Regions from separate parts of the Paraburkholderia sp. SIMBA_053 genome, predicted to be linked through region 1. Evidence: predicted binding sites of a transcription regulator. Region 1 holds the regulator's gene; each other region holds the start of a gene.

Region 1 (10,036 bases):
TCGGCGGCCTCGCAAACGGCTTCGAGCTGCGCGGGGTCGGCGCATACCCGCTCATGCGCGAAACCGGTGTACAGCCTGCTCGAGCGGCGCGCCGCCGACGCGTCGCAATCATCGAGCAATGCAAACACAGCGCCGCGCTCATCTGCCGTCATGCGTACCGCCAACTTCTAACTGCCGTTAATCGAAGAAGCTCTTCACCCGATCAAACCAGCTCTTGCTTTGCGGGCTGTGCCGCGCGCCGCCTTCCACCAAAGCTTTTTCGAACTGCTTGAGCAGATCGCGTTGCGGTTCCGTGAGCTTGACCGGCGTTTCGACCTGCACATGCACATACAGATCTCCGGCAATGCTCGAACGCAAGCCCTTGATACCCTTGCCGCGCAACCGGAACGTCTTGCCCGACTGCGTGCCTTCGGGCACCGTGAAGCTCGCGCGGCCCGCGAGCGTGGGCACCTCGATTTCGCCGCCCAACGCCGCCGTGGTAAACGGAATCGGCATCTGGCAATGCAAATCGTCGCCGTCGCGCTCGAATACCGAATGCTGCTTGATATGAATCTCGACGTACAGATCGCCTGACGGCCCGCCGTTGATGCCCGGTTCGCCGTTGCCGGCCGAACGGATGCGCATGCCGTCGTCGATACCTGCCGGGATCTTTACTTCGAGCGTCTTGGTTTCCTTTACCTTGCCCGCGCCGTGGCAGTGCGCGCACGGCTCAGGAATATAGGTGCCGGTGCCGTGACATTTCGGACAGGTTTGCTGGATGCTGAAAAAGCCTTGCGACATCCGCACAGCACCCGAACCGCTACAGGTCGGGCAGGTTTCCGGCTTGGTGCCGGGCTTCGCGCCCGAACCGTGACAGACTTCGCACGAGACCCAGCTCGGCACGCGAATCTGCGTGTCGTAACCGTGCGCCGCCTGTTCCAGCGTGATTTCCATGCTGTAGCGCAGATCGGCGCCGCGATACACCTGCGGGCCCGCGCGTCCGCCGCCGCCTCGCGCCGCGCCGCCGGCCGCCTGGCCGAAGATGTCGCCGAAAATATCGCCGAACGCATCGGCAAAGCCGCCGAAGCCTTGCGCACCGGCGCCGCCCATGTTCGGATCGACGCCCGCGTGACCATACTGGTCATATGCCGCACGCTTTTGCGAGTCCGAGAGCATTTCATAGGCTTCCTTCACCTCCTTGAAATGCTCTTCCGCATCCTTGTTGCCCGGATTGCGGTCGGGGTGGTGCTTCATCGCCAGCTTGCGATAAGCCTTCTTGATTTCGTCGTCGCTCGCGTTCTTTGCGACGCCCAGAACCTCGTAGTAATCCCGTTTCGCCATATCGGTTCAACGCCCCTCGCGAGAGTGCCGCGCGGTGGCTCCTCTTGAATGCTGGAGTCTCACGACTCGTCCGGTCGTGTTTCGTGCCGCGTGAATGCGGTTCAAAACAACGGCCTCCATAAAACAAATGTGCCCGGAGAGCCTAAAAGGCTCGCCAGGCGTGATAACCGCTCTTGCACGTTCCCGCGTTCAGATGCCCGCAGTACTTCGTGCAGCCGGGCCGCACACATGACCCGTGTGCGGCTTTACGGTCGGAATGCGACCTGGCTTTAGTCTTTCTTGACTTCCTTGAAGTCAGCGTCGACCACGTCGTCCTGCTGCTGGCTCGCGCCACCAGCCGACGGGCCCGCGCTCGCGCCCGCCGCGCCTGCTGCCGCAGCTTCGGCACCTTGCGCAGCCTGCATGTCGGCGTACATCTTTTCGCCCATCTTCTGCGAGGCAGTCGCCACCGCTTCGATCTTGGCTTCGAGTGCAGCCTTGTCGGTCGAACCGCTCTTCAGTGCGTCTTCCAGGTCCTTCAGCGCGGTTTCGATCTTTTCCTTCTCGCCGGATTCCAGCTTGTCGCCGTACTCGGTGAGCGCCTTCTTCGTGCTGTGGACGAGCGCGTCGCCCTGGTTGCGGGCGTCCGCCAGCTCACGCAGCTTGTGATCTTCTTCCGCGTTCGCTTCGGCGTCCTTCACCATCTTCTCGATTTCGGCTTCGGACAGACCCGAGTTCGCCTTGATCGTGATGCGGTTTTCCTTGCCGGTCGCCTTGTCTTTCGCGCCGACGTGCAGAATGCCGTTCGCGTCGATGTCGAAGCTCACTTCGATCTGCGGCGTGCCGCGCGGTGCCGGCGGAATGCCTTCAAGGTTGAACTCGCCCAGCAGCTTGTTGCCCGCCGCCATTTCGCGTTCGCCCTGATACACCTTGATCGTCACGGCGCTCTGATTGTCGTCAGCCGTCGAGTAGACCTGCGAATGCTTGGTCGGGATCGTGGTGTTCTTGTTGATCATCTTCGTCATCACGCCGCCGAGCGTTTCAATGCCGAGCGACAACGGGGTCACGTCGAGCAGCAGAACGTCCTTGCGGTCGCCGGACAACACCTGACCCTGGATCGCGGCGCCAACGGCCACGGCTTCGTCCGGGTTCACGTCGCGGCGCGGGTCCTTGCCGAAGAATTCCTTAACCTTTTCCTGCACCTTCGGCATGCGGGTCATACCGCCGACCAGAATCACGTCGTCGATTTCGCCGACCTTCACGCCTGCGTCCTTGATAGCGACGCGGCACGGTTCGATCGTGCGTTCGATCAGTTCTTCAACCAGCGCTTCGAGCTTGGCGCGCGTGATCTTCAGGTTCAAGTGCTTCGGACCCGACGCGTCGGCCGTGATGTACGGCAGGTTGATTTCGGTTTGCTGGCTCGACGACAGTTCGATCTTTGCCTTTTCAGCCGATTCCTTCAGGCGCTGCAATGCGAGCACGTCTTTCGAGAGATCGACGCCCTGCTCTTTCTTGAACTCACCGATGATGTAGTCGATGATGCGCTGGTCGAAGTCTTCACCGCCGAGGAACGTATCGCCGTTCGTGGACAGCACTTCGAACTGCTTTTCACCGTCGACATCGGCGATTTCGATGATCGACACGTCGAACGTACCGCCGCCCAGGTCATACACGGCGATCTTGCGGTCACCCTTCTCGTTCTTGTCGAGACCGAACGCGAGCGCGGCTGCGGTCGGTTCGTTGATGATGCGCTTGACTTCCAGACCGGCGATGCGGCCTGCATCTTTGGTTGCCTGACGCTGGCTGTCGTTGAAGTACGCGGGAACCGTGATCACAGCTTCGGTGACCGGCTCGCCGAGGTAGTCTTCAGCGGTCTTCTTCATCTTGCGCAGCACTTCCGCGGAGATCTGCGGCGGAGCGAGCTTCTGATCGCGTACTTCGACCCATGCGTCGCCGTTGTCGGCCTTCATGATCTTGTACGGCATCAGGCCGATATCTTTCTGAACTTCCTTCTCTTCGAAGCGGCGGCCGATCAGGCGCTTAACCGCGTACAGCGTGTTCTTCGGATTCGTGACCGACTGACGCTTGGCAGGCGCGCCGACGAGAATCTCGCCGTCTTCCATGTAGGCGATGATCGACGGCGTGGTGCGTGCACCTTCCGAGTTCTCGATCACCTTGACCGAATTGCCTTCCATGATCGCCACGCACGAGTTGGTCGTGCCGAGGTCGATACCGATGATTTTGCCCATTTTTACTAATCTCCTGACTTTGATCGCTGCGGGAATCGCCCTGTTTGCCGTCCGGCGGCAAGGCAATCCGCCCTAAATTCATACCTGCACTCAACATAAGTGCGTCCGCATCGTTTTCAAGACCTCTTTTGCGATGCGGTCTTTAATTTTTTTCAATCGACCGAACTTTTGCCCGAATCCGCTCCGTCGGCTTGCGAACCGCCTGCGGCATTGGCCGGGCGGATCTTCTCGCGCGCCGCGGCAACCGCCGCCTCGAATTGCGCGAGACCGTGCCAGCCTGTCGCCCGACCCAGCCGTTTGCCGCGGTGGAAGAAAAACCACGTCGGCACACCATGAAGCATGAAACGCCGGCCAAGCTCGCGGTGCTCGTAGACATTGCTGTGAAACCACCGCAAGCCGAGCGCACGAATCGCGTCCGGTTGCGCAAGCATGGCCTTCTTGGCGATCTCGCAGTTGAAGCAGTCGAGTCCCCAGAAGAACACCACCGCGAGTTGGTCACCCGCTTCGGCAAGACTGGCGTCGAATGACTCGGCGCTTAGCTCCTGCATGTCAAACGCCGAAAACGCGGTTGCGTCGACGGGAATTTTGGCCATGACGATGCCTACTTGGTGCCTACTCGTTGTCTACGGCTGTGTCTAGCGAACGCCAGCGAAACTCGAACGGAATACGGAGCAAACCGGCCTTACTTCGGTGCGGCGACAGTGACGAGCGCCGGACGCAGCACGCGATCGGCAATCACGAAGCCCTTTTGCAACACGGCGACAACCGTGTTCGGCTCCTGGTCGGCCGGCACCATGGAGATAGCCTGATGGCGGTGCGGGTCGAACTTCTCGCCCACCGGATTCAGCGCGACGACGCGGCCTTTCTCCAGCGCGCCTGTGAGCTGACGCAGCGTAAGCTCGACACCTTCGCGCACTTTCTGCAGGTCGTCGGTCGAGTGAGCGACGGCTGCTTCCAGACTATCGATCACCGGCAGCAGATGCTCCGCGAAGCTCTCGATTGCAAACTTATGTGCCTTCGCAACGTCTTCTTGCGCGCGGCGGCGCACGTTTTCCGTCTCGGCTTTCGCGCGCAGGAAGCTTTCCTGCAATTCGGCGATCTTCGCCTGCGCTTCGGCCAATGCAGCTTCCGCACCCGTTGCCGGCGTGTCCGTGGCGACGCTCGCAGCGGCTTCCTGCTCGGGCGTGACCGCCTCGGCGGCCTGGCGCGCGGTTTCGTCCGCGGGCGTGGGATTCTGGCTCGTCGGGTTCTCTTGCGTGTTTTCCATGTCGCTGAAAGTCGTTAAAAAATTAAAAGCCAACGGCAGCAACGGCGCATGACACCAACGCGATTTGTGCGTTGCAAAATCGCGACAGTTATCCAGGCGCGCTACCACGTATCGAAACGGCAGTTGGGGCCGCAAATGCGCCATTTCAAGCGCCTTCGCCGAAATTTTCAAACCGGCAGCAGCCGGCCGAAACGCGCGGTTACAACCATGAGTGCGCGGCGATCAGATTCAGATTGAGCGCGGCGTGCAAGTGACCTATGCTCCAGTTTACGCGGCGGAAAAACAGCGTTAACCCTAATCTGACATAAACCTTTCCGCCTTTTTGCAATTTCCACCTGGCTAGCTCGTTTCTTTTCCGCACCATCCCAAAAGGGGGTACCGTGAAACTGACCTTTGCAATCTCGGTGGTCGCACTGGTACTCGTTGCGGGCACCACGACCATCTGTATGTCTGGGGCGGTCAACGATCACACAACCGAATACGGCGGCGTGAACGCGACCATGGAACAACTGTTCAATCCCCACCTGAAAATCTGTCGATAGTCCGGCGGTCGCGCTTGGTGGGGCGGCCGTGTAGTGCCTCGGCCGGCTCGCGATAGGTCTTGCGGCGCTCGTGCTCGGCCTGCCGCTTTTGCCGGCTTTCGTCCGTCTCGGCGTAAAGCGTCTGCGCGACGCTCGCTGGGCCGCGCACGTCGCATACGCCCAGCACCTGCACCTGCCATACGAACCGCTCGATTTCGATCTCGACGAGATCGCCGACCCGCACGTCCTTGGCCGGCTTCACGTTGGCTCCGCCTATGCGCACACGTCCCTTCTCGACCGCGTCCGCGGCAAGCGAGCGCGTCTTGAAGAAGCGTGCTGCCCAAAGCCACTTGTCGATGCGCAGCTTCGCGCCCGGTTCCGTCGAAATTCGGTAGTTCATAAGCGTGCTCAAGCCGGAGTGTGATGCGGCACGGGGACCGCCTGCACGGGCCAGCCTTGCAGATTCTGCGCGACGATTTCGCCAAGCGCGGCAACCCACGCCTGCGACGCGTTCACGCAAGGAATGCGATGAAACTCCTTGCCGCCGGCATGCAGGAACTCGTCGCGCACTTCCATGCCGATCTCTTCAATCGTCTCGAGGCAATCAGCGGTGAAGCCGGGACAAAATACGTCAGCACGTCGCACGCCTGCTGCCCCGAGCTCCTTCAGCGTGGGTGCCGTGTACGGCTGCAACCACTCCGCCTTGCCGAAACGCGACTGGAACGTGATCCGGCATTCCACCGGCGTGAGGCCGAGCGCCTGCATCAGCAGCGCGCCTGTCGTCTGGCACTGCTCGTGGTACGGATCGCCAAGATCCAGTGTTCGCTTGGGCACGCCATGAAAACTGAGAACGAGCTTGTCGCCGGCAGCGAAATCCGGACGACCATGCAGATGCCAGTAGTGGTGCACCTGCGCAGCGAGCGCTGAAATGTACGCGGGATGATCGGCGTACTGGCGCACCGTGCGGATCTCGGGCTGGTTACGCATGCGCTTCAAGGCGGAGAATGCGTCGTCGAACGCGGTCGCCGTGGTCGACGACGAGTATTGCGGATACATCGGCACCAGCAGCACCCGTTCGGCACCGGCGAGCTTCAGCTGATTGAGCATGGCCGGGATGCCGGGCGTGCCGTAGCGCATGGCGTACTCGACGAGCACCGTGTAGTCATTCAATTGCAGCAGGTGGCGCAAACCTTCCACCTGCTTTTCCGTATAGACGCGTAGCGGCGAGCCTTCGGGCATCCACACGGCCGCATATTTCTTCGCGGATGCGCGACCCCGGAACGGCAGGATCAAAAGCCGCAAAATGATTTGCCACAGCAGCGCCGGAATTTCCACCACGCGAGGATCGGAGAGGAACTGCGCGAGATAGCGGCGAACCGCTCGAGGCGTTGGCGCGTCGGGCGTGCCGAGATTGATCAGCAGCACGGCAACGCGGTGCGACGTGGCGTTCTGCGAGGGCCGCTCGAGGTCGAAGCGCATAGGCAGCAGGGATAACCGCTCAAGGCGGGAAGTGGAATCAGGTGAGATTCATTATAGCGGCGCGCCTCGTGGCCGCGCGCCCTGGAGACCCCTGGCCGTTCGGCCAATTGGCAGGCGGCGCCGGCTCGCGCATCATGTACTGGACGAAACGCCGCAGCGGCGACGCGCTACTGCTGACTGAGCGTCAGCGAGAGCAGTCTCGCGGTGATGTCCACGATCGGGATCACGCGGTTGTAGGCCATTCGCGTGGGTCCGATCACGCCAAGTGTGCCGACGATCTTGCCATTCACCTCGTACGGCGCGGTAACGACGCTCATTTCCTCGATAGGCACGAGGTTCGACTCGCCGCCTATGAAGATCTGCACGCCAGCCGCATGACTCGACACATCCAGCAACTGAAGGAGACTGGTCTTTTGATCGAACACATCGAAGAGCTTGCGCAAGCGCGCCATGTCCGAGGAAAGATCCGCGACCTCGAGCAGATTGCGCTCGCCCGAAATGAGCACGGTCTCGCCGGTGTCCGATTCGTCGGTGCTTGCGGTGACGGCCGCGTGCATGAGCGTGGTCATGTCGCCGCGCAACTGGTCGATCTCTTCGCGCAGGCGGCGGCGCACTTCGTCGAAAGAAAGACCGGCGAAGTGGGCGTTGATGTAGTTGGATGCTTCGACCAGTTCGGATGGCGTGAAGTCGCGCTGGGTCGCCATCATGCGGTTCTGCACGTCGCCTTCGGGCGTAACGATGATCAGCAGAATGCGCTTGTCCGACAGGCGCATGAATTCGATCTGCTTGAACACGTGGCTGCGTCGCGGCGTGAGCACGACCCCGGCAAACTGCGACAGATTCGAGAGCACGCTCGCCGCCGCAGCGACGATTTTCTGCGGCTCACCGGCCTGCAGCGTAGTCTTGACGGTACGCGTGACTGCTTCTTCGTCTGCGGCCGACTCGACAGTCAACATTGTGTCGACAAAAAGCCGGTAGCCGCGCGGCGTGGGAATGCGTCCAGCCGAAGTATGCGGGCTGATCACAAGGCCCAGATCCTCGAGGTCCGACATGACGTTGCGGATGGTCGCCGGACTCAGCTCCAGGCCGGAATAGCGCGACAACGTGCGCGAGCCGACCGGCTGACCTTCGGCAATGTAGCGCTCGATCAGAGTTTTTAGGAGGGTTTGTGCGCGAGGATCTAGCATGACGGAAAATTTTAGCTCAATGGTGAGACTACCGCGAGCACTAACGGCGCCCAACACCGGCGGATCAACCGCCGCTCGCCAGGACTGCGTCTTGCGCTGGTTTCAGCGCCGGTTTCAGCGCCGGCCTCAGCGCCCGGTGCCGCATTCGGTCCGGTGCGCCGCCAGCCCTGTTGCCGACGGCCCCGCCCGCAGCGCGCCGTTGCAGTTTGCAGGGCGCGCATGTCATCAAGGCTTCACCATTCTAACGATAATCCCTAACTGCGCTGGCGGCCTGCCCGTGCCGGCGGGCCACCGGGTCCGCGCGCGGTTCTTTTCGGGCCTTACCTATGGTGTAATGCCGGCATGCAAGTAACCAGCCAGTTCAAGACCGTGGCGCTCGTCGGGCGCAACAACACCCCGGGCATTCGCGAGCCCCTGACGGCGCTCGCCTCCTGCATCGCGAAGCGCGGCTTCGAAGTCTTTTTCGAGGCCGACACCGCTGCGGAAATCGGCGTTACCGAGTATCCGGCGCTGCGTCCGGCCGAGATCGGCGCGCGTGCAGATGTGGCGATCGTGCTGGGCGGCGACGGCACGATGCTGGGCATCGGGCGGCAGCTGGCGCCTTACCGCACTCCGCTCATCGGCATCAACCACGGACGGCTGGGCTTCATTACCGACATCCCGATCTCGGACATGAGCGAGATCGTGCCGCAAATGCTGGCGGGCAACTTCGAACGCGAGGAGCGCGTGCTGCTGGAAGCGCGCATCATGCGCCAGGGCAATCCGATCTATCACGCGCTTGCCTTCAACGACGTGGTGGTCAATCGCAGCGGCTTCTCCGGCATGGCGGAACTGCACGTTTCGGTGGACGGGCGCTTCATGTACAACCAGCGCTCGGACGGCCTGATCGTAGCAACGCCCACCGGCTCGACGGCTTATGCGCTGTCGTCGCAAGGGCCGATTCTTCATCCGCAGCTGCAGGGCATCGTACTCGTGCCGATCGCGCCGCACGCGCTGTCAAACCGGCCCATCGTGTTGCCGGACGATTCGAAGGTCAGTATCCAGATCGTTTCGGGGCGCGAGGTCAACGTCAATTTCGACATGCAGTCGTTCACATCGCTCGAACTGGGCGACGCGATCGAAGTGCGCCGCTCGCGTCATACGGTGCCCATGCTGCATCCGGTCGGCTACAGCTATTTCGCGACGCTGCGCAAGAAACTGCACTGGAACGAATACCCGTCGCACGAAGAAGACGGCAAGCTCTGACCCGCAGAATGCCGGGATACAAGCGCCGCTAGAGAAACCCGAATATCAGGCTCACAGACCACCTTCATGCTTCGCCACCTCTCGATACGCGACTTCGTCATCGTCGCCGCGCTCGATCTTGAATTCGACAGCGGCTTTACCGTTTTTTCCGGCGAGACCGGCGCCGGCAAGTCGATCCTCATCGACGCGCTGGCGCTCGCGCTCGGCGCGCGCGCTGACGCGAGCGTCGTTCGCACCGGCGAGAGCCGCGCCGACATCACCGCGGAATTCGACACGCACGCGCAGGTGGATCAGTGGCTCGACGAGCAGGCGTTCGCCGCGTCGGCAGCCGACGGCCAGAACGGCGGCACGGTGATGCTGCGCCGCGTGGTGGATGCAAATGGGCGCTCGCGCGCTTTCATCAACGGCACGGCTGCGACACTGGCGCAACTGCGCGAGGTCGGCGAAATGCTGGTGGACATTCATGGCCAGCACGCGCACCAGTTGCTGATGCGTCCCGACGCCCAGCGCGAGCTGTTCGATACCCACGCGGGTCTGAGCGAACTTTCCGCGGGCGTCACGCGCGCGTGGCGCACATGGCGCGAGAAGGTTCAGGCGGTCGAGCATGCGCAAACGCGCGATCGCGAGTTGCAACTGGAACGCGAGCGGCTTGCCTGGCAGCTTGCGGAGCTGGACAAGCTGTCGCCCCAGCCGGGCGAGTGGGAAGAAGTTAACGCGGAGCATCGGCGGCTGTCGCATTCGGCGAATCTGATCGACGGCGTGCAAGGTGCGCTGACTGCGTTATCCGAA
Region 2 (10,036 bases), 140 kb from region 1:
CCGCCGGGCGGCCGTAGTCATAGAGCTCATTGAGCGCTGCGCGGATCGTGCGGCCGGTGTACAGCACGTCGTCGACCAGCACGATGCGGCGGCCGTCGACGGAAAAAGGCAGCGAGGTCGGGCTCGCCTGCGAGTGCAGACCTTTCTTCGCGTAGTCGTCCCGATGCAGCGCGACATTCACTACGCCGAAACTCGCCAGCTTCAGATCATGCGCGAGCCGTTCGGCGAGCCACGCGCCGCCGCTGTAAATGCCGGCGAGCACGGCGCCCTCGGCACCGTTTTGTGCCGCACCGAACTCGTCGCCATACGCGGCGCGAATCTGGTCGAGCAACGCGCGATAAAGCGCTTCGGCGTCAATGGAACTCATGATGGTCGGAAAGTCCGTCTAGATATTGCTGAAGGATGATGCTGGCGGCTTCGGCGTCGAGCATGTCGGCACGGCCCTTGCCCTCGCGGATACCCGACTTTGCCTCAACCGACGAATAACGCTCGTCGATCCACGTGACGGGCAAATTGAAGCGGCCGTTCAATTGATTGCCGAACCGTTTGGCGAGTTGCGTCATTTCGTGCGGCGTGCCGTCCGGATGCATCGGCAAGCCGACGACGAGCGCGTCCGGCTTCCATTCGGCGATCAGTTTGCCGACCTCTGCGAAGCGATATTCACGGCTGCGATTCTGCACGATCACGAGCGGCCGCGCGCTCTTCGTCAGCGAATTGCCGACCGCCACGCCGATGCGCTTTTCACCGTAGTCGAACGCAAGCAGCGTCGCCTCACGTCCGGCCGGCAGGCTCATGCAGCGCCTCTCATGCGTGCCCGGCCTCGCCCGACAGCATGGACAGCGAAATGCCGAGCAGCGCGAGCGCGGCTTCGAGACGCTCTTCGGCAGGCACGTCGAACACGATCTTCGGATCGGCCTCGACCGTCAGCCAGCCGTTTTTCGAAATCTCTTCTTCAAGCTGACCCGCGCCCCAGCCGGCGTGACCGAGCGTGAGCAGAAAACGTTCGGGACCCGTGCCGCTTGCAACCGCCTCGAGCACGTCTTTCGACGTGGTCATTTCGAGACCGCCCGGCACCGACATGGACGACGTATAAGTGTTGCCGTCTTTCGGGTCGTGCAGCACGAAGCCGCGCTCGGTTTGCACCGGGCCGCCGAAATACACGGGTACATGAAGGAGAGGCTCGATTTCGAGCTTGAGGTCGATGCGACTGAAGAGCGCTTCCAGGTCGATATCGGTCGGCCGGTTGATCACGAGGCCGAGCGCGCCGCGCTCACTGTGATCGCAAAGGTAGACCACCGTTCCTGAAAACGTCGGATCCGCCATGTTGGGCATGGCGATCAGGAACTGGTTGGTCAGATTGATGCGATCGGTACTCTTGGACATAGTTCGGATTTTAGCAAAGACGGTGCAGGATGGCGGGCTTCGAGCGTGGAACGGCGACGTAAGTCATGGAGCGTGCCGCGAGCCATCGACGGCGATTCATGTTGCACTCTATCACGCACGCGGGCCTTGCCACGGTGCAGTTTGGGCCTGCGCGCTTGCCTGCGGGCTTGCCTGCATAGTTGCCTACCTGATGCGCTTCTTGCGCGGCTCTGGCGCTCCTGACGCGCGTTACGCGCCGCCCTGCTCGATCGACCGCGTAAGCGCGCTCAGCGCTGCGCCGCTGGCCGGCGGCGCCACGCCCGCCGCCACCTTGTGCAGCGTGGCGCGTAATGCCTCGGCCGCGCCTTCCAGCGCACTGGCGGCGGGTGCGTCGACGATCACGTGAGCACGCACCGCAGGCGTCGACACGCCGGCATGAGCGCGCCGGCGCCACGCGAGTCCCAGCGCATCGGCCAGCAGAGCGACATGGCCGAGGCCGAGCGCGCAAGCTGCGGACCCGAGCCGGTATGCGGCGTCGCCGGCCTGGAGCGCTTCGCTCGGATCGGCCTTCTCAGGCTGGTCCGCGGCCCGCGCGTGTTCGGCGAGCGCGGAGATCGCGGCGTCGGCCGTTTGTAGAAAATCCTCGTACGCATGCGCGTTGACGCTCAGCACACCAAGTTCGCGTGTCAGTGAAGTGTGCGCGCTGACCGATTGCGCCTCCACCGCTCCGGCTTCCCAAAGCATTTCCGATGTCTGCGTGCCCGCGACGTGCCAATCGACGGTCAAGCCGTAGTCGTGCAGCACCTCGACCTGATCGGCGTCTTCTGCGGCGGCGCCGAACAGCGCGTAATCGCGCCACAGCAACGCGAGGGTAGCTCGCACCAGCGAGCGCTGCGCGCGCTCGATGCCGCGCGCATGATCGGCTAGCGCGAGATTGCAGCGCGCGTAAAAACGCCGCGCGTCGGGCTCACCAGCCGCGCGTCCGCTGACCCGCAATGCACGGGCGCAGGCCTTGGCAAGACGCCAGAAGTCATAGGGATCGGGACCGGCGAGTTCAGTGAACACCGCGTCGAGTTCGTCAAGCGCGGCGTTGGTGGCCGCGCGCGCCGCCACGCTGCCGGTATCCGGCTGCGAGCGCAGCACCGGGAGCAGCGCGCGTTCGTAGCGCGCACGCAGATGAGCCAGCTGCTCGGCCGACTGTGCGTGAAACAAAACGGGCGGCACGGGCCGCGCGGTCAGCGCGAGGTCTTCGAAAGCCACGGGAGAAGCCGTTGTGTGTTCGCCGAGATCGGCACACAACTCGCGGTAATGACTAAAGAGCGTGGGCGAGCAGGCGAGCTCCCGCAGATTGTGACGCTCGAGCGCCGCACGGAAGTCGCGCAGCGCGGCGCCGAACGCCGGCCGCACGTTCTCGGCCTCGGCCGGATCGCCCGCGGCCAAGGGCGAAAGGCGCACGAGCGCGTCGGTAAAACGGGTGGCACTCAGCCAGCCCGCGCTGCGCAGTGCGTGCGAGGCGCGCACCAGCGCGGTGGTGCAGCCGGTGTGCTGCTCGAACGCCAGCAGCGCTTCGGCTAGCGCAAGTTCCGCCGGGCGAACAGCGCCGCCGCGCGGGTTGGGCAATGCGTCGAAGGAAACAGGTGCTGCGGATCGAAGAGTCATGAGTTGGCGACGGAAAGTCGGCGGGCCGCCGATTGGCGCCGCGCGCAGACTGAGCGCCTAACGCGCGGACCGGCAACTGAACAATGACAAATGCGCGATGACAGCTGCACAGGGACAAATGCAGACCGACCAATGCGCCATGACAGACTACGCAACGTCAACCTGCGGTTGGGACACGGCCAGCGCGAGGACGTTCCGGCGCGATGCCACACCTCGGCGGGGCGACGCCGGCCGCCGTTCGACTTCAGATCTGGACCATCTCGAAGTCTTCCTTGCGCGCACCGCACTCGGGGCACGTCCAGTTGATGGGAACGTCTTCCCAGCGCGTGCCCGGCGCAATGCCCTCGTCCGGCAAACCGGCTTCTTCGTCGTAAATCCAGCCGCAAATCAGGCACATCCAGCTTTGATATTCCATTCTTGTATCGCGTCGTGAAGTCCGTGGAAACGGGAGCCATGATGGTACCGTGTTGCCGCCCCAATGCCTAGCAATCGCAAACGCGCAGTCCCTGTGCCCGCCGACCTTCGGCAATGCCGGATGGGAAAAGTGCCGCTGCGTGCGGCGTCGCGCCACAGGTTAGCCAGGAAGAATGGGACGAAGCCGACGGGGATGCGAAAAAACGCCCCCGGGCCGTTTTAGGACGCATAATTGAGCCGCTTGCGCACTCACCGCGCCAAAAATACTGCTCCTTTGTAAATCTTCATGCCCAGCGACACGCCTCCGATCGTCCTCACCTTCGGCCTCTCCGATCCCACCGGCGGCTCTGGCCTGCAAGCCGACCTGCTGACCCTTGCCAGCATGGGCTGTCATGGCGTCTCCGTGCTCACCGGCTATACCGTGCGCGACTCGGCGAGTTGCGACGAAGTCAACGGGCTCGACCCGGAGGTTGTCGCGACCCAGGCGCGCATGTTGCTCGAGGACATGCCGATTGCAGCGTTCAAGGTCGGCGCCTGCACGCGCGCCGAGGTAGTGAGCGCGATCGCCGAAGTAGTGGCCGATTACGACGACATTCCACTAATTCTTGCCCCCGACTTCACGCTCGACGACGAGCACGTCCTCGCCGCCGATGAACTGCGTGAAGCCATTGCCGACCTGCTCGCGCCGCAAACCACCTTGCTGGTCGCCGACTCGGCCACCCTGCTCGCGCTCGCCCAGCCAGACGGCGACGCCGAAGCACCGAGCCTCGACGCCGCGATCTCGCATCTGCTGTCGCAGGGCTGCGAATACATTCTGTCGACGGAAACCGGCACGCACCGGCTGGTCAACACGCTTTTCAGCGAAGACGGCCAGTTGCGTCAGGACATGTGGGATCGCGGCAGTCACCGCATCATGGGCCTGACGGATACGCTCGGCTCGGCCATCGCGGCACTTCTTGCCAATGGCCAGGAGCCGGCAGAGGCGGTTCGCGAGGCTCAGGAATATCTGTACCAGGCGGTGCGCAGCGCGTTCCGGCCGGGTATGGGCGCGTATATGCCGGACCGGTTCTTCTGGGCTCGCAGCAGCGACGACGAAACGCCGCCGGCAAGCGGCAAGGACGCGGCGCCCGGCGAAGCGCGGCACTGACGCGCTCTCCTCTTTTCGCCTTACCGCCCATCGCCTGTTTCGACGTTCGCGCGCCGGCACCTCGCCCGGCGTGCGCGGTAGCCCCGTGCTGCGGCGTTTTCCTGTCTCCTGGCGGTTCGCGCATCTGACGCCATCTTTGTCGCCGCGGCAGCGGCCTGTAAATGACGTCCCGGCCCCGAATGCAGAATCCGTCGCGTAATTAAACGTTACAACGAGAGACAAACGCGCGCGATACACTCAGGAATCGAAATATCGTCATATTTCATATGTCATCGCCCACGTTTTTCATTCACCCGCCCAAAAGCGGGGGATCCACGGTGATTTCATTTTTCGACCTGAATAAAGGCAAAGATCAATTCACCGTATTCGAATGGACCGGCGACGGTTGGGACCGGTGCCGTGCCAAGCTACTTCAAACGCGTATTGGCGGCGGTCATCAACCGTACGGTATTCATAGAAGTCTCAAGACGCCGCTCGCCTATTGCACCATTCTGCGAGATCCGCTCGCCCGGCAAATATCGCATTATCGCTATGCACTGAACGGAAAAAACGGTGATGTGGCACGCGGTGCAAGCGTGTCGGCAACCGAAGCGCTCGTGCTGCGCGGCGCCCTTTCGCTCGACGAGTGGGTGAGCGAGTCGCTCGGCGGCAAAAATGTATTCGTGCAAATGTTGAGCGGTCATCCGGCACCAGATGAACTCAGTCTCGGTATTGCGAAAGCCAACCTGCAGCATCACTTCAGCGCAGTCGGCATCTGCGAAAACATGAGCGAATTTCTCCTCCGGCTTTGTGCCAAAACCGGAATGAAATTGCCGTTCTACTTTGAGACGAACATTACCAGCGGTTCGGCGAAAAACATTGGTCAGTTGAGCGAAAGCGCGAAACAGAAATTCGTTCAGGAAAATCGCCTGGATTACGAGATCTTCGAATACGCGAAGCGCGAAATTCAAAGCGACGCGCATAAGTCGGGCAGCGTGTTCGCGAATGCCCTCAATCTGGTTCACGTGATCCAGGCAGAAATTAGTCAGCTCGAGAATCCGTACCTTCACAGCTCGGTGGTATTCGGCTTCGACGAAGCGTTCCTTGTCAAAGTACACGGCGTGATCAGCCGTTTCGACCTCGCGCCAATCAACGAATACCTGCGGTTCGCGCAGGGCGAAGCGCGAACGTTTGCCGATATGTACGACGGCTTTGTCGACTCGGTGTGCGACGGTGTCGTATCCGGCTGGGCCGTGAACCTCAGTCGCCCGGAACAAAGTGTGCGACTCGAAGTGCGCATCGGCAGCGAGGTCATTGCGAGCGGCTCAACCGGCGCGCATCGGCCGGATGTTGCAAGCGCCGGCTACCCGAGCGCGTACGCCGGCTTTTCGATCGCTTTGCCGCCGGACGCACCGGACGGATTTCATGTCGCCGTGGCCGGTTCGGCCGAACGGCTTCATAACGCCGGCGTATGGCGCCGGGGTTGGCACTGCGTTTAAGCCTTCAGGAACACACAATGAAACAGCAGCTCGGCGGCCCGGTGCAACGGTTTCACGGTGCCATTACGCTCGCGGACAGGATGCGCCTTCTCCACCAGAAGCCGGTCACGATCTGGCTGACCGGCCTCTCGGGAGCAGGCAAGTCGACCATCGCGTTCGAACTGGAACGGCAACTCGTCTGCCAAGGCCGGGCCTGCTACGTACTCGACGGCGACAACGTTCGCCACGGCCTCGGCAGCGATCTTGACTTCGACCAGCACGACCGCCACGAAAACATCCGTCGTGTCGCGCATGTCGCCCAGTTGATGAACGATGCAGGACTTATCGTCATTACTGCACTCATCTCGCCGACGCAGGCCGACCGGACGATGGCGCGCGACATCGTGGGCGCTGACAAATTTGTGGAGATATATCTGTCCGCGCCATTCGCAATATGTGCGCGCCGCGACCCGAAAGGTCTGTATGCAAAGGCGCTGGCCGGCGAAATTGCATCGTTCACAGGCGTATCAGCGCCTTACGAAGCGCCGCTCGATGCGGATATCACAATCGACACCGCAACGTTGACGCCGGCCGAAAGCGTAGCGGGCATCTTCCGGTACTTGCACGAGCATTGCCTCGCGCAACAGGCTTAGCCGTAAGGAGTTGACCGCTTTTCGTCGCGCAGAAACGAATAAACGCAGAAACGCAGAAACAAAAAAACCCGCATTTGATTGCGGGTTTTTTCTTTGGCAAGCGCACCTTGCGGCGCGCTTTTCCATGGGCTCCCGGTTGAACCTCTGTACGAGGCGCAACCGGGGAGCGGACATGAATTACATGTCCATGCCCATGCCGCCCATGCCACCGGGCATGCCGCCAGGCATCGGTGCGTCTTCCTTCGGCAGTTCGCAAACAGCTGCGTCGGTCGTCAGCAGGAGACCTGCCACCGATGCTGCGTTTTGCAGCGCAGTGCGCGTGACCTTGGTCGGGTCCACGACACCAGCGTCAACCAGGTCGACGTACTCGCCGGTTGCTGCGTTGTAGCCGTAGTTGCCTTGACCAGCAGCAACTGCCGCCACCACGACGCTGGCTTCTTCGCCGCCGTTCGTGACGATCTGGCGCAGCGGCTCTTCCATTGCGCGCAGGACGATCTTGATACCTGCGTCCTGATCGGCGTTAGCGCCCTTCAGGCCGGCAATCGCCGTACGTGCGCGGATCAGCGCAACGCCGCCGCCAGCAACGATGCCTTCTTCCACAGCTGCGCGCGTTGCGTGCAGTGCGTCTTCGACACGTGCCTTCTTTTCCTTCATTTCGACTTCGGTCGCAGCGCCAACCTTGATCACTGCAACGCCGCCTGCCAGCTTGGCAACGCGCTCTTGCAGCTTTTCACGGTCGTAGTCCGACGTAGCTTCTTCGATTTGCGTGCGGACTTGCTTGACACGCGCTTCGATGTTTGCAGCTTCGCCAGCGCCGTCGATGATCGTCGTGTTTTCCTTGCCCACTTCGATGCGCTTCGCCTGGCCCAGTTCTGCCAGCGTTGCCTTTTCGAGCGTCAGGCCGGTTTCTTCAGCGATGACCTGGCCGCCGGTCAGGATCGCGATGTCTTCCAGCATGGCCTTACGGCGATCGCCGAAGCCCGGAGCCTTCACGGCAACCGTCTTCAGAATGCCGCGGATGTTGTTCACCACCAGCGTTGCCAGTGCTTCGCCTTCGACGTCTTCTGCGATGATCAGCAGCGGACGGCCAGCCTTGGCGACTTGTTCCAGAACCGGCAGCAGATCGCGGATGTTCGAGACCTTCTTGTCGTGCAGCAGCACGAACGGGTTCTCGAGCACGGCAACTTGCTTGTCCGGGTTGTTGATGAAGTACGGCGACAGGTAGCCGCGGTCGAATTGCATACCTTCGACGACGTCCAGCTCGTCTTGCAGCGACTTGCCGTCTTCGACGGTGATAACGCCTTCCTTGCCGACCTTGTCCATTGCTTCAGCAATACGATCGCCGATCGACGAGTCGCTGTTTGCCGAAATCGCGCCGACTTGTGCGATTTCCTTGTTCGTCGTGCAAGGCTTGCTGATCTTGCGCAGTTCTTCGATCGCAGCGCCCACGGCCTTGTCGATACCGCGCTTCAGGTCCATCGGGTTCATGCCCGATGCAACGTACTTCATGCCTTCGCGGACGATCGACTGAGCCAGAACCGTTGCGGTCGTGGTGCCGTCACCTGCGTTGTCGCTGGTCTTGGAAGCCACTTCCTTGACCATTTGCGCGCCCATGTTCTGGAGCTTGTCTTTCAGTTCGATCTCTTTTGCGACCGACACACCGTCCTTGGTGACCGTCGGGCCGCCGAAGCTGCGTTCCAGGACAACGTTGCGGCCCTTCGGACCCAGCGTGACCTTCACAGCGTTCGCGAGGATGTTCACGCCTTCGACCATCTTGGCACGGGCGGAATCACCGAATACGACGTCTTTAGCTGCCATCTTCTAACTCCTTGAATTCTTGAGATATAACCGGGGAAGTAGCGGCTTGCGCTTACTTGTTCACCACGGCCATGATGTCTTCTTCGCGCATCACGAGCAGTTCGTTGCCGTCGACCTTGACGGTCTGGCCTGCGTACTTGCCGAACAGGACGCGGTCACCAACCTTCACGTCGAGGGCGATCTGTGCGCCCTTGTCGTCACGCTTGCCCGGGCCGACTGCCAGGATTTCGCCCTGATCCGGCTTTTCTGCTGCGGCTTCGGGGATCACGATGCCCGACGCGGTCTTGGTTTCTTGATCCAGACGCTTGACGATCACGCGATCATGCAAAGGACGAAGGTTCATACATACTCCTCTCTTGATTGAGACTGAAGAACGCTTGGAAAACCCGGCTGGCCGAGCCAACCGGCGAAGTTGTTAGCACTCTCGTGCAGCGAGTGCTAATTATATGGACGGGTGGTGACAAATTCAAGAAGGGATGTGGGGACAGTTGAGATTTACATGCTCTGCCCCGCCACGGGATAGTTAGTCCGCCCACTCCACCAGATCCGAGGCGGCCAAGGCAGGGAGAAACCCGAACCTGCTCACTCACAAGAAATCTTCTCGACCTTCCCGCCAACCCAAGGGGCGCGCGTGATCGAATCCATAGAAACCCTAATACAGTATCGGCGCGCCGTGCCGTTGATGAGAAACCTGCGCGCTTTTTATACCGGTTCGGCGCCGGGACCACTGAACAATTGAGGCTTCCAATGAAGGTTTCCACGCGCCTGACGATACTTGCGCTCGCGGCGCTCGTCGCGCTCCTGGTTGTCGGTTCCTACAGTCTTTACAGCGTCAGACAAGCGATGCTCGACGACAAGCGCGCACAGATCACCAATCTGCTGCGAATGGCAGAACACCTCGCGACGTACTACCACGACCAGGAAGTGGCCGGGAAGTTGACGACCGAGCAGGCGCAGTCCGCGACGAAAGAGGCGTTGAGCCAACTGAACTATTCGGACGAGAGCTACTTCTGGGCTCGCCTTCCCGACGGCCTCACCCTAGTACACCGCAAAGCTTCGACCGTCGGCAAGATCAACGTAGGAAAAGCACCCGACGGCCGTCCCGACGGCGACCTCTATCGTGAAATGCTCGCGCGCGAACATATTCCGATCATGACGGTGCTCGCCAAGCATCCCACCAGCGGCGAGATGGTAGAAAAGATCAACGGACTGGTCGAGTTCAAGCCGTGGGGATGGTGGATTGGAACCGGCATCTTCACCACCGATATCAGCGCGACGTTCTGGCGAACGGGCGCATTCCTCATCACCCTGATCTCGGTTGCGATTCTGGGTATTGCGGCACTTGCCTGGCAAATCATTCGCCGCGTGACCGGCGCACTTGGCGGCGAACCCGCCGACGTTTCGCAGGCCATGCACCGCATGTCGGTCGGCGACCTGAGTCTTCCGATCGTCGTTACGGGCGCTAATGAAACGAGCTTGCTCGCATCGGTGGCACGCATGCGGCAGTCATTGCTCGACATGGTGGT
Region 3 (10,036 bases), on a different contig from region 1:
GCCGCCGATAATCCGGATGGCGTGCGGCTTACCGCCTTTAGACGAAGCGCCATGGGCGCGGGAAGAGGCTGAACGGGGCATGCAGTTTTGATTGCGTTGACAGAAGCGTCCGCTGCGTCGAAGCAAGCGGACCGGAGCGCCAACGTTACCACAGGGGCGCGGCGCGTCCAGCCTGGCCGTTCGGCCTATACAACGTGCGACGGCGCGCCTGATAAAATGTGCGGCTTCCAGCGCCTTGCATCCCGCATCGCAACGCTGCCTGCCGCTTTCGCCGGTGCTGTACCGGCCGCGCGCATCGGCGCGCGCTCTCACCACGCCAGATCATGTTCAGCTTTTTCAAACGATTCAAGGGTTCGAAAGAGTCCGAAAACGCGCCAGACGAATCGCAAATCGCGCCTGAGGGGCTGCTTGACGAGCCGGCTGCAGAAGCGCCGGCCGAGCCGCCTGTCCCCGCGAAAGCCGGGCCGGCCGCGAATGCCGCAAGTGCCAGCGTGCCGGCGAGCATTGTGTCGCCGCCCGTCGCCTCGCCCGAACCGCAGCCCCAGCCCGATTTCGAGGAATCGACGCTCGAGACCGTCGAAATCGTGCCTCCGCCGTTGCAGGATGCGAGCGCGAAACGCTCGTGGCTGACTCGCCTGAAAACCGGCTTGTCGAAGACCAGTTCGAGTCTCACCGGCATTTTCGTCGGCACCAAGATCGACGAGGATCTTTACGAAGAGCTGGAAACCGCGCTGCTCATGTCCGACGCGGGCGTCGACGCGACCGAATTCCTGCTTGAAGCGCTGCGCGAGAAGGTACGCACCGAGCGTCTTACGGAGCCGCAACAGGTCAAGACGGCGCTGCGCACGCTACTGGTCGAGTTGCTCAAGCCGCTCGAAAGCTCGCTTATGCTCGGACGCGCGCAGCCGCTCGTCATGATGATTGCTGGCGTCAACGGCGCGGGCAAGACGACGAGCATCGGCAAGCTCGCCAAGCATCTGCAGAGTTTCAACCAGTCGGTCCTGCTTGCCGCCGGCGACACGTTCCGCGCCGCCGCGCGCGAGCAGTTGGCAATCTGGGGGCAACGCAACAACGTCACCGTGGTGTCGCAGGAAAGCGGCGATCCAGCGGCCGTGATTTTCGACGCGGTCGGCGCCGCGCGGGCACGCAAGATCGACGTGATGATGGCGGACACGGCCGGCCGTCTACCCACCCAGTTGCATCTGATGGAAGAGCTGCGCAAGGTCAAACGCGTGATCGGCAAGGCGCAGGACGGCGCGCCGCACGAGGTGTTGCTCGTGATCGACGCCAATACCGGGCAGAACGCGCTTGCGCAGGTCAAGGCTTTCGACGACGCGCTCGGCTTGACCGGCCTGATCGTCACCAAGCTCGACGGAACGGCCAAAGGCGGCATTCTTGCAGCCATCGCGCGGCAGCGACCCATTCCGGTGTACTTCATCGGCGTTGGCGAAAAGGTGGAGGACTTGCAGCCTTTCAGCGCTGAAGAGTTCTCCGACGCGTTGCTAGGCGGTTAAGCCAAAGCGACGCCATTAGCGGCGCCTCGCCGGCAAGTCACAAAAAAGGGCACTCTTCGGAGTGCCCTTTTTACACCGGCAACGCGGTGCGGCTCATTCGGCGTCTGGCTGCATGCCGGGCGCGGCGCGCGCGAATGCGTCGATTTCCATCGCGTGGTCGTAAATGCGCTGGATGGTCGGATATTTCGACGTATCGACGTTGAAGCGCTGCGCGTTGAACACCTGCGGGATCAGGCACGCGTCCGCGAGTGTCGGCTCGTCGCCGAAGCAAAGCTTGCCGGTGCGCCCGTCGCTCGCCAGGTGAGCCTCCAGCGTCGCAAAGCCGGTGTCCACCCAGTGCCGGTACCAGGCGTCTTTCGCGTCGTTCTCCACGCGCAGCGTGTGTTTCAGATACTTCAGCACACGCAGATTGTTGAGCGGATGGATCTCACACGCCACCTGCAACGCGAGCGAGCGCACATATGCACGGTCGGCGGGAGCCTTCGGCAAAAGCGGCGGCTCGGGATGCGTTTCCTCCAGATATTCGATGATGGCGAGCGACTGCGGCATCACCTCATGGCCGTCGATCAACGTGGGGACGATGCCGTCCACGTTGACCGCGCGATATTCCGGCTTCAGCTGCTCGCCACCGTCTCGCACGAGATGCACAGGTACATACTCGTACGGCAGGTTTTTCACGTTGAGCGCGATCCGCACCCGATACGACGCCGAGCTGCGAAAATAGCTGTAGAGCTTCATGTCGTTGTCTCCTCCCAAAACTGCTTCAGACGACGCGCACGCTGAATTCTCCCAGTCCGTCCACGCCGCCATTCATCAGATCGCCCTTCACCACCGCGCCGACGCCTTCGGGCGTGCCGGTGAAGATCAGATCGCCCGGCTGCAACTCGAACAACGTCGAAAGGTAGGCAATGGTTTCGCCCACCGACCAGATGAGTTGCGACACATCCGAGCGTTGCTTCTCCTCACCGTTCACAGACAGCCAGATCGCGCCCTTACCGATGTGGCCAACGCTCGACACCGGATGAATCGGGCCGAGCGGCGCAGATTGATCGAAACCTTTCGCGGTGTCCCACGGACGACCCAGCTTCTTCGCCTCGGCCTGCAGGTCGCGGCGCGTCATGTCGAGACCGAGCGCGTAGCCGTAGACGTGATCCAGCGCGCTGTCCGCGGAGATATTTTTGCCGCCTTTACCGATCGCCGCGACGAGCTCCATTTCGAAGTGGACGTTCTTAGACAGCGTCGGATACGGAAACTCGCCGGTCTCGCCCGGCGGTACATACAGGACGGCATCCGCCGGCTTGCTGAAGAAAAACGGCGGCTCGCGGTCGGGATCATGACCCATCTCGCGGGCATGCGCCTCGTAATTGCGGCCGACGCAATAAATGCGACGCACAGGGAACTGCTCGCTGGACCCGACAACCGGCACTGCGACCACCGGTGCCGGTGCAAATACGTAACTCATCCGGTTCTCCGTTCTTCGATATGAGCCGCAGTGCGGCGATAAAACAGCGAGTGTAACGCGCGGTAGAAGGCGACGCGCGCAAGTCAGGCAAGGGTTCCGGAGAGCGGTGCGTCAGTGCGCGCGCCTCGCCGGACGGCTATAGATGCGATACTCACACCAGATAACGTCCCTTGAATACCGTGGCGTACCGTCCCGACGGCGGCACGCCAGCACGTCAATTGCGCTCATGACAGACTCCGCCGACACCGCCAACCCGTTCCCCTGTGCCCGCTTCATCAAGGAAATCGGCCGCGGGCCGAACGGAGCCCGCGCGCTCACCGCCGACGATACGCGCGCGCTCTACACCGCTATGCTCGACGGCCGCGTCGGTGAACTGGAACTGGGCGCGGTGCTGCTCGCTTATCGTGTGAAAGGTGAAACCGCCGACGAACTCGCGGCGATGCTGGCGGGCGCCCATGCGTCGTTCGAGCCGGTTCATCTGCGTCCCGGCGAGTTCCGGCCCGTGTCGATCCCCAGCTATAACGGCGCGCGCAAACAGCCGAACCTCGTGCCGCTGCTTGCGCTGTTGCTTGCGCGTGAAGGGGTGCCGGTCCTCGTGCACGGCATCACCGACGATCCCGGCCGCGTAACGAGCGCCGAAATTTTCACGCATCTGCGGATACCGCACGCGACCTCGCACGACGACATTGAAGACGGCCTCGCAGAGCGCCGTCTCGCGTTTGCGCCGATCGACGTGCTCGCGCCAAAGCTTGCACGTCTGCTCGGGTTGCGGCGGCGCATGGGCGTGCGCAATTCGACGCATACGCTCGTCAAGATTCTGCAGCCGTTCGCGCCCGCCGGGCTGCGTCTCGTGAACTACACGCATCCGCCGTATCGGGACAGCCTCACGCAGCTATTTAGCAGCCATCCGGACGCGGCGGCCGGCGGCGCTTTGCTCGCGCGCGGCACGGAGGGCGAAGCGGTCGCCGACACCCGGCGTCAGGTGCAGGTGGACTGGCTGCACGACGGGATCTGCGAGACGCGAGTGCCGCATGAGCGCTCGTCGCGCGACGCACCCGAGGTCGAGTTGCCCGAAGCACGCGATGCCGCGACGACAGCGGCATGGATCGGCGCCGTGCTGCGCGGCGAGGCGCCGGTGCCAAGCGCGATAGAGAGGCAAGTCGAGTTGATTGCCGACGTCGCTAGAACGCCCGCGCACTGAAGCTCACTCAATCGCGCAACGCGTCGCCTGCCATGCAATGAGGCGCCACTGGCCGTCTTCCTGCGTGTGGATTGCCGTGTAGGCAATGGGAAAAAGCAGTGCGCCGCTATTCGCTTCCATCTCGATCAGCGCGCGACCGGTCACGACGCAGGTTTCGCGGCCGACCGGCAGCACATCTTGCGACTGCACTTCAATTTGCCGATAGCGGCGGCGCCCGGCGGTAATGCCGTCGATGAACTGCCGCTTCGTCTCGCGCTTGCCGTTCGTGTGCACGTAGCTCACGTTCTCTGCGAGCAGCGCGTCGAGCGATTGACCGTCGCCGTCGACCATCGCGCGGAAGCGTTCGCGTTCCAGCCCGCGGATCGCCTCGATTGTCTTTGCCGCCATTGCTCAGCCCCTTGCACCGGTGAGCCAGACGCGGCCACGGTCGTCAGAAGTTATATTGCAGGTATAGCTGGTGGAAATTTATACCAGGATTCGGCTCTTTGATACCGCCATTCGAAACATGCTGGAAGCGGTAGCCGGCCTGGTACTGCTGATGGGCGCCGAACTGCATGCCCACACCCGCCATATCGGCGAACTGGAACGCAGTGGACAGTGTGAAAGTCGAAGAAATTCTCGGGCTCGACAACAAGCGCACACCCGCGCCCGCTTCGACGAAAGGCCGGATCGATCCGGATCCTTTAATGAAGCGAATGATAGGCGTCACACCGATCTCGCCGATGTTCTCATGCACATTGCCTTCGTTCGTGTGCCACCAGGCAACATGGGCCTCGCCGATCAGCGCGAAATGCCAGTCGCCGATCTGCCACCACGTGAGATTCGGGTCCCACACGAGCCCGAGGTCCAGTTTCTTGACATGATGATCCCCCAGAGCTCCGGTGACCTGGACTCCGAACTGATCAGCGGCGGCGACGCCGGAAAGCGTGAGCAGCAGAGCCGCGCACGCAGCTTTTAGAGCCAGACCACGGAAGACATTCTTTTTGTTGTCCATCTGATACCCGCGCTCAGCAAGTTGAACATTCTGTAACAGTTTGCGTATTCTAAAGACAATCTGAAGGCGGTGGATCCTGTTAAGAAACTTAAATTTTCGCAATTACATACATCATAAAGCGCAAAAATCGGTCGAAAGTGAGAGTGAATGGTGTTTGTTAGGTAATTTCTACGGCACCAGCGCTGGCCGCCAAAGGCGAGTATGATGGCTATTGAAAGTTGAAATTCAATAGGAAACAACGGAACTTGGATGCCCCTATGGGCTCTAAGTATTAGCACTCGGAAATCGAGAGTGCTAACATCCAACGCTGGAGTCGTTACCTGAACAAGCTTTTGCCTGATTCCAAAGGAGTTTTAAACGTGAGCCATGCATTGACCCTTCCGAGTACTCTGAGCCCGTCGTCGGCTAAGGCCGCTCCGGCAGGTGCGCTGGCGCTCTCGCATTCCTCCCTGCTGCCCGGTCAACTGGGCAACATCGACGCCTACATCCAGGCCGTAAATCGGATTCCGATGCTGACGCCGGCAGAAGAACGCCAGTTCGCTACAGAATTCCGCGAGCACGACAACCTCGAGGCTGCACGCCGCCTCGTGCTGTCGCACCTGCGGCTGGTCGTCTCGATCGCGCGCAACTATCTGGGCTATGGGCTGCCGCACGCCGACCTGATCCAGGAAGGCAACATCGGCCTGATGAAGGCCGTGAAGCGCTTCGATCCGGAGCAGAACGTACGTCTCGTGTCGTACGCCATGCACTGGATCAAGGCGGAGATCCACGAATACATCCTGCGCAACTGGCGCATGGTGAAGGTCGCCACAACCAAGGCGCAGCGCAAGCTGTTCTTCAATCTGCGCAGCCATAAACAAGGCTTGGGCGCTTTCACGCCGGACGAGATCGAAGGTCTCGCCAAAGAGTTGAACGTCAAGCGCGAAGAAGTAGCGGAGATGGAAACGCGCCTCTCGGGCGGCGACATCGCGCTGGAAGGCCAGGTTGAAGACGGCGAAGAGTCGTATGCGCCGATCGCGTATCTCGCCGACTCGCATAGCGAGCCGACCGCGGTACTGGCCTCGCGTCAACGCGACAAGCTGCAAAGCGACGGTATCGCGACGGCACTGGAGGCACTCGACGCCCGCAGCCGCCGCATCATCGAAGCTCGGTGGCTGAAAGTCGAAGACGACGGTTCGGGCGGCTCGACGCTGCACGAACTGGCCGACGAGTTCGGCGTCTCGGCTGAGCGTATTCGTCAGATCGAAGCGAGCGCAATGAAGAAGATGCGCGGTGCGCTGACCGAATACGCGTAACGCTCGTCAACGGACAGAGCGGCGTGGTGTAAGCCGGTTAGCCAAAAAAGAAACGCTGAAGTCCAAAGCCCTGCCTCGCAAGACGGCGGGGCTTTTTTTATGCGCCGTTCCCGGGCTGCGGCAAATGGGCACGCGCGCCGGCTACGGGAGAAGGGTCGGCGTACCGCACGCTAACAAGTGGTTTGTCCGGCATGGCGCCGGTAAACGCAAAGCGGCACCTCGGATCGAGGTGCCGCTTTCTTATTGCGCTGCTGGTCGGGCGCTCGGTGGACCCGCGCTAACCGCATCGCCGCATCGCGTGGCATGAAGCGCCTTGAGCGCTTCGCCGCCACGCCTGTCGGTCACGCAGGCAAAGGTGCCGCGCCGCCGCTGGCCGGCATGCGCGTTGCCAGTGCTTCCGCGTAACGCCGCGCCGCATCGCCGACGACGATATGGAACGTATCCGCCGCAACCCACGCTGTGTCGAGCGTCGCGAGACGCTGACGATCCACCGCCGACGGATCCTGAACGACGATACGCAGACGCGTCGCCGCCACGGCGTCGAGCGACTTCACGTTGCCGGCGCCGCCAAACACCGCGAGCCAGCGCAATGGATCGGGATCGAGCGGACCATTTGCGGCAGCCGAAGCACCACCCACCGTCGCCGAAGGTGCAGCCGAAGTCGAAACCGCAGCCGGCGCAGCAGCGGAGGCAGCCGGCTTCACCACACCGGCATCGTTGCCGCCCCGCTCCATCGCAGTCCGAATTTCATCAGCGATGATGTCCGCTTCCGGTCCGATAATGACCTGTACGTTCGTCGCGCCGCGCTTGAGCACGCCGCGCGCGCCGATGGTCTTCAGTTCGTTCTCCGACACCTTGCCGGAGTCCACCACGGACAGACGCAGACGCGTCGTGCACGCATCCACCACCGAGAGATTCGCCGCGCCGCCGAGCGCCGCGATATAACGCTGCGCGCGCGGGACGGCAGCGCCTGCCACGGGCGAAACGAAACCGCCGGCAGCGAACGAATCGACTTGTTCGTCGGCAGCGGCGGGTTCACGGCCCGGCGTCGCCATGTTGAACTTGCGGATGAAGAAGCGGAACAGGCCGTAGTACACCACCGCATACACGATGCCGACCGGAATGGCCAGCCAGCCCTTGGTCGAAAGGCCGTAGTTCAGCACGTAGTCGATTGCGCCCGCGGAGAACGTGAAGCCGAGGTGAATGCCGAGCGCCGAACAGATCGCGAGGGCAAGACCCGTCAACAGCGCATGGATCACGTACAGCACCGGCGCGAGAAACATGAAGCTGAACTCGATCGGCTCCGTGACGCCCGTCAGAAACGACGTAAGCGCCATCGAAAACAGCAGACCGCCCACAATCGCGCGGCGCTCTTTCGGCGCTTCATGGAACATCGCGAGACATGCGGCCGGCAAGCCGAACATCATGACCGGGAAGAAGCCCGTCATGAACGTTCCGGCAGTCGGATCGCCGGCGAAGAAGCGATGCAGGTCGCCCGTCACGGCGGCGCCGCCCGGCGGCGTGAAGGTGCCGAACACGAACCACGTCAGCGAATTCAGGATGTGATGCAAACCCGTCACGAGCAGCAGCCGGTTCAGCACGCCGAACACGAATGCGCCGAGCGCGCCCGCCGTGGTCAGCCAATGGCCGGCTGTATCGATCACGCTCTGCACCGGTTGCCATACATAGCCGAACAGAATGCCGAGCGCGAGACAGACTACGCCCGTGACAATCGGCACGAAGCGTTTCCCTCCGAAGAACGCCAGGTAGTCGGGCAGCTTGATGTCCTTGTAGCGGTTGTACAGCAAGCCGGCCACGATACCCGCCACGATCCCCGACAACACGCCCATATTCAGCTTGTCGTTGATGTCCTTCATCACCGCGACTTCGATCAGATAACCGATCGCGCCCGCGAGACCCGCGACGCCATTGTTGTCCTTCGCGAAGCCGACCGCCACGCCGATTGCAAACAGCAGCGGCAGGTTGTCGAAGATCGCGCCGCCGGCGTCGGCGATCATCTTGATGTTGAACACATCGGGCTGGCCGAGGCGCAGCAGCAGGCCGGCAACCGGCAGCACCGCGATAGGCAGCATCAGCGCGCGTCCCAGGCGCTGAATCTTCAGAAACGGATTCCCATCCATTGATACCTCCAATCCTTGTCTCGTCGTCGACGAACGTCGTTGAGTTATGTAGCGTTGCGTACCGTGCGGGGTTCAGTCCAACGGCCACGTTTCGCGGCTTACTACTCTTACCGCCTGCGCCGATTCGAGCGCCAGCGCATCCTGGGCGCGTTGACGGCACAGTTGATAATCGAGGTTGCGCACCCGCGCCTTGATGCCCGGCACCGAAACCGGGTCCACTGAAAGCTCGGTTACGCCGAGGCCGACAAGCAGCGGCATCGCAAGCGGATCGCCCGCTAGCGCACCGCATACGCCGACCCATTTGCCATGCTTGCTCGCGCCTTGCACGGTCGCGGCGATCAGCCGCAGCACAGCCGGATGCAGACCGTCGGCCTGTGCGGCGAGATCGGCCTGACAGCGGTCCATGGCAAGCGTGTATTGCGTCAGGTCGTTGGTGCCGATCGACAGGAAGTCCGCGTGTTGCGACAGTTGGTCGGCCAGCAGCGCCGCCGACGGCACCTCGATCATCACGCCGACTTCAATCGGCTCTGTGCGGCCCAACTCGCGAGCGAATTCGTCGATTCGTTTGCGGATGCGAATCAGCTCGCCGACATCGGTCACCATGGGCAACAAAATGCGGACGGCGCCCAACGGCTTTACGGAGAGCAGACCGCGCAGCTGATCGTCGAGCAGATCGGGGCGCACCTGCGCGAGGCGAATGCCGCGCAAGCCGAGCGCGGGGTTCGGCTCCGGCGGCAGCGTGAGGTAGTCGACTTCCTTGTCCGCGCCGACGTCGAGCGTGCGGATGATCGCGGTGCGGCCGCTCAATGCGTCGACAATGCCTTGATAGCTCTGCCGATGCTCGTCCGTGGTCGGCGCGGCTGCACGGTGAATGAATAGCAGTTCGGTACGCAGCAGGCCGACCGAGTCCGCGCCGTTTTCCACGGCCGTTTTCGCGTCGTCGAGCGTCGCGATGTTCGCGGCGACTTCGATCGCGCGGCCATCGGCCGTGACCGCAGCTTCCTGCGACGTACGGCGATTCGCTTCGCGCACACCCGCAAGGCGGCTGCGCTCGAGCTGCGCACGCTCGACATCGAGCTCCGTGGGTGCAAATTCCAGCCGACCGGTGGTCGCGTTCACCACGACCTGCGTGCCTTCGGGAATCGCATACAGCGCATCGCCCATAGCGACCAGCGCGGGAATGCCCGCCTGCCGCGCGAGAATCGCCGCATGCGACGTCGCACCGCCGCGCGCCATCACGAGAGCCGTGACACGCGAGCGATCCAGTGCGGACAAATCGGATGGCGTGAACTCCTCCGCGGCGAGCACTGCTTCGTCCGGGAGCGTGCGCGCCGCGGCATTCGTATAGCCGAGCGCACGCAGCACGCGTTTCTCGATGTCGCGCAGGTCGGCGGCACGTTCGGCGAGCAACGCGTCTTCGATATTAGTA

The links. The regulator HrcA, encoded in region 1, represses chaperone genes, less so after heat shock. The targets are predictions, from matches to a motif close to TTAGCACTCNNNNNNNNNGAGTGCTAA.
Region 2: a site for HrcA is predicted at 8,926-8,952, ahead of groES (co-chaperone GroES). Genes of this name have one in related genera too.
Region 3: a site for HrcA is predicted at 5,443-5,469, ahead of rpoH (RNA polymerase sigma factor RpoH). Genes of this name have one in related genera too.

What each region holds. Positions count from the first base shown of each region.
Region 1 covers NZ_JAWRXU010000005.1:258,667-268,702, forward strand. Annotated here, with positions in the region: gene pabB (aminodeoxychorismate synthase component I) at 1-152, opposite strand, end outside; gene dnaJ (molecular chaperone DnaJ) at 178-1,320, opposite strand; gene dnaK (molecular chaperone DnaK) at 1,590-3,548, opposite strand; gene SB753_RS18880 (thioredoxin family protein) at 3,701-4,141, opposite strand; gene grpE (nucleotide exchange factor GrpE) at 4,231-4,815, opposite strand; gene SB753_RS18890 (hypothetical protein) at 5,196-5,357, shown strand; gene SB753_RS18895 (RNA-binding S4 domain-containing protein) at 5,329-5,736, opposite strand; gene hemH (ferrochelatase) at 5,745-6,815, opposite strand; gene hrcA (heat-inducible transcriptional repressor HrcA) at 6,983-8,002, opposite strand; gene SB753_RS18910 (NAD kinase) at 8,345-9,247, shown strand; gene recN (DNA repair protein RecN) at 9,314-10,036, shown strand, end outside.
Region 2 covers NZ_JAWRXU010000005.1:122,294-132,329, forward strand. Annotated here, with positions in the region: gene pyrR (bifunctional pyr operon transcriptional regulator/uracil phosphoribosyltransferase PyrR) at 1-367, opposite strand, end outside; gene ruvX (Holliday junction resolvase RuvX) at 354-794, opposite strand; gene SB753_RS18290 (YqgE/AlgH family protein) at 805-1,383, opposite strand; gene SB753_RS18295 (hypothetical protein) at 1,612-3,021, opposite strand; gene SB753_RS18300 (rubredoxin) at 3,266-3,436, opposite strand; gene SB753_RS18305 (hydroxymethylpyrimidine/phosphomethylpyrimidine kinase) at 3,722-4,582, shown strand; gene SB753_RS18310 (chondroitin 4-O-sulfotransferase) at 4,849-6,060, shown strand; gene cysC (adenylyl-sulfate kinase) at 6,078-6,692, shown strand; gene groL (chaperonin GroEL) at 6,870-8,510, opposite strand; gene groES (co-chaperone GroES) at 8,563-8,853, opposite strand; gene SB753_RS18330 (methyl-accepting chemotaxis protein) at 9,258-10,036, shown strand, end outside.
Region 3 covers NZ_JAWRXU010000006.1:46,445-56,480, forward strand. Annotated here, with positions in the region: gene rsmD (16S rRNA (guanine(966)-N(2))-methyltransferase RsmD) at 1-81, opposite strand, end outside; gene ftsY (signal recognition particle-docking protein FtsY) at 324-1,514, shown strand; gene maiA (maleylacetoacetate isomerase) at 1,608-2,252, opposite strand; gene SB753_RS19675 (fumarylacetoacetate hydrolase family protein) at 2,278-2,976, opposite strand; gene ybiB (DNA-binding protein YbiB) at 3,203-4,177, shown strand; gene SB753_RS19685 (nuclear transport factor 2 family protein) at 4,181-4,564, opposite strand; gene SB753_RS19690 (acyloxyacyl hydrolase) at 4,608-5,171, opposite strand; gene rpoH (RNA polymerase sigma factor RpoH) at 5,531-6,466, shown strand; gene nagE (N-acetylglucosamine-specific PTS transporter subunit IIBC) at 6,808-8,607, opposite strand; gene ptsP (phosphoenolpyruvate--protein phosphotransferase) at 8,680-10,036, opposite strand, start outside.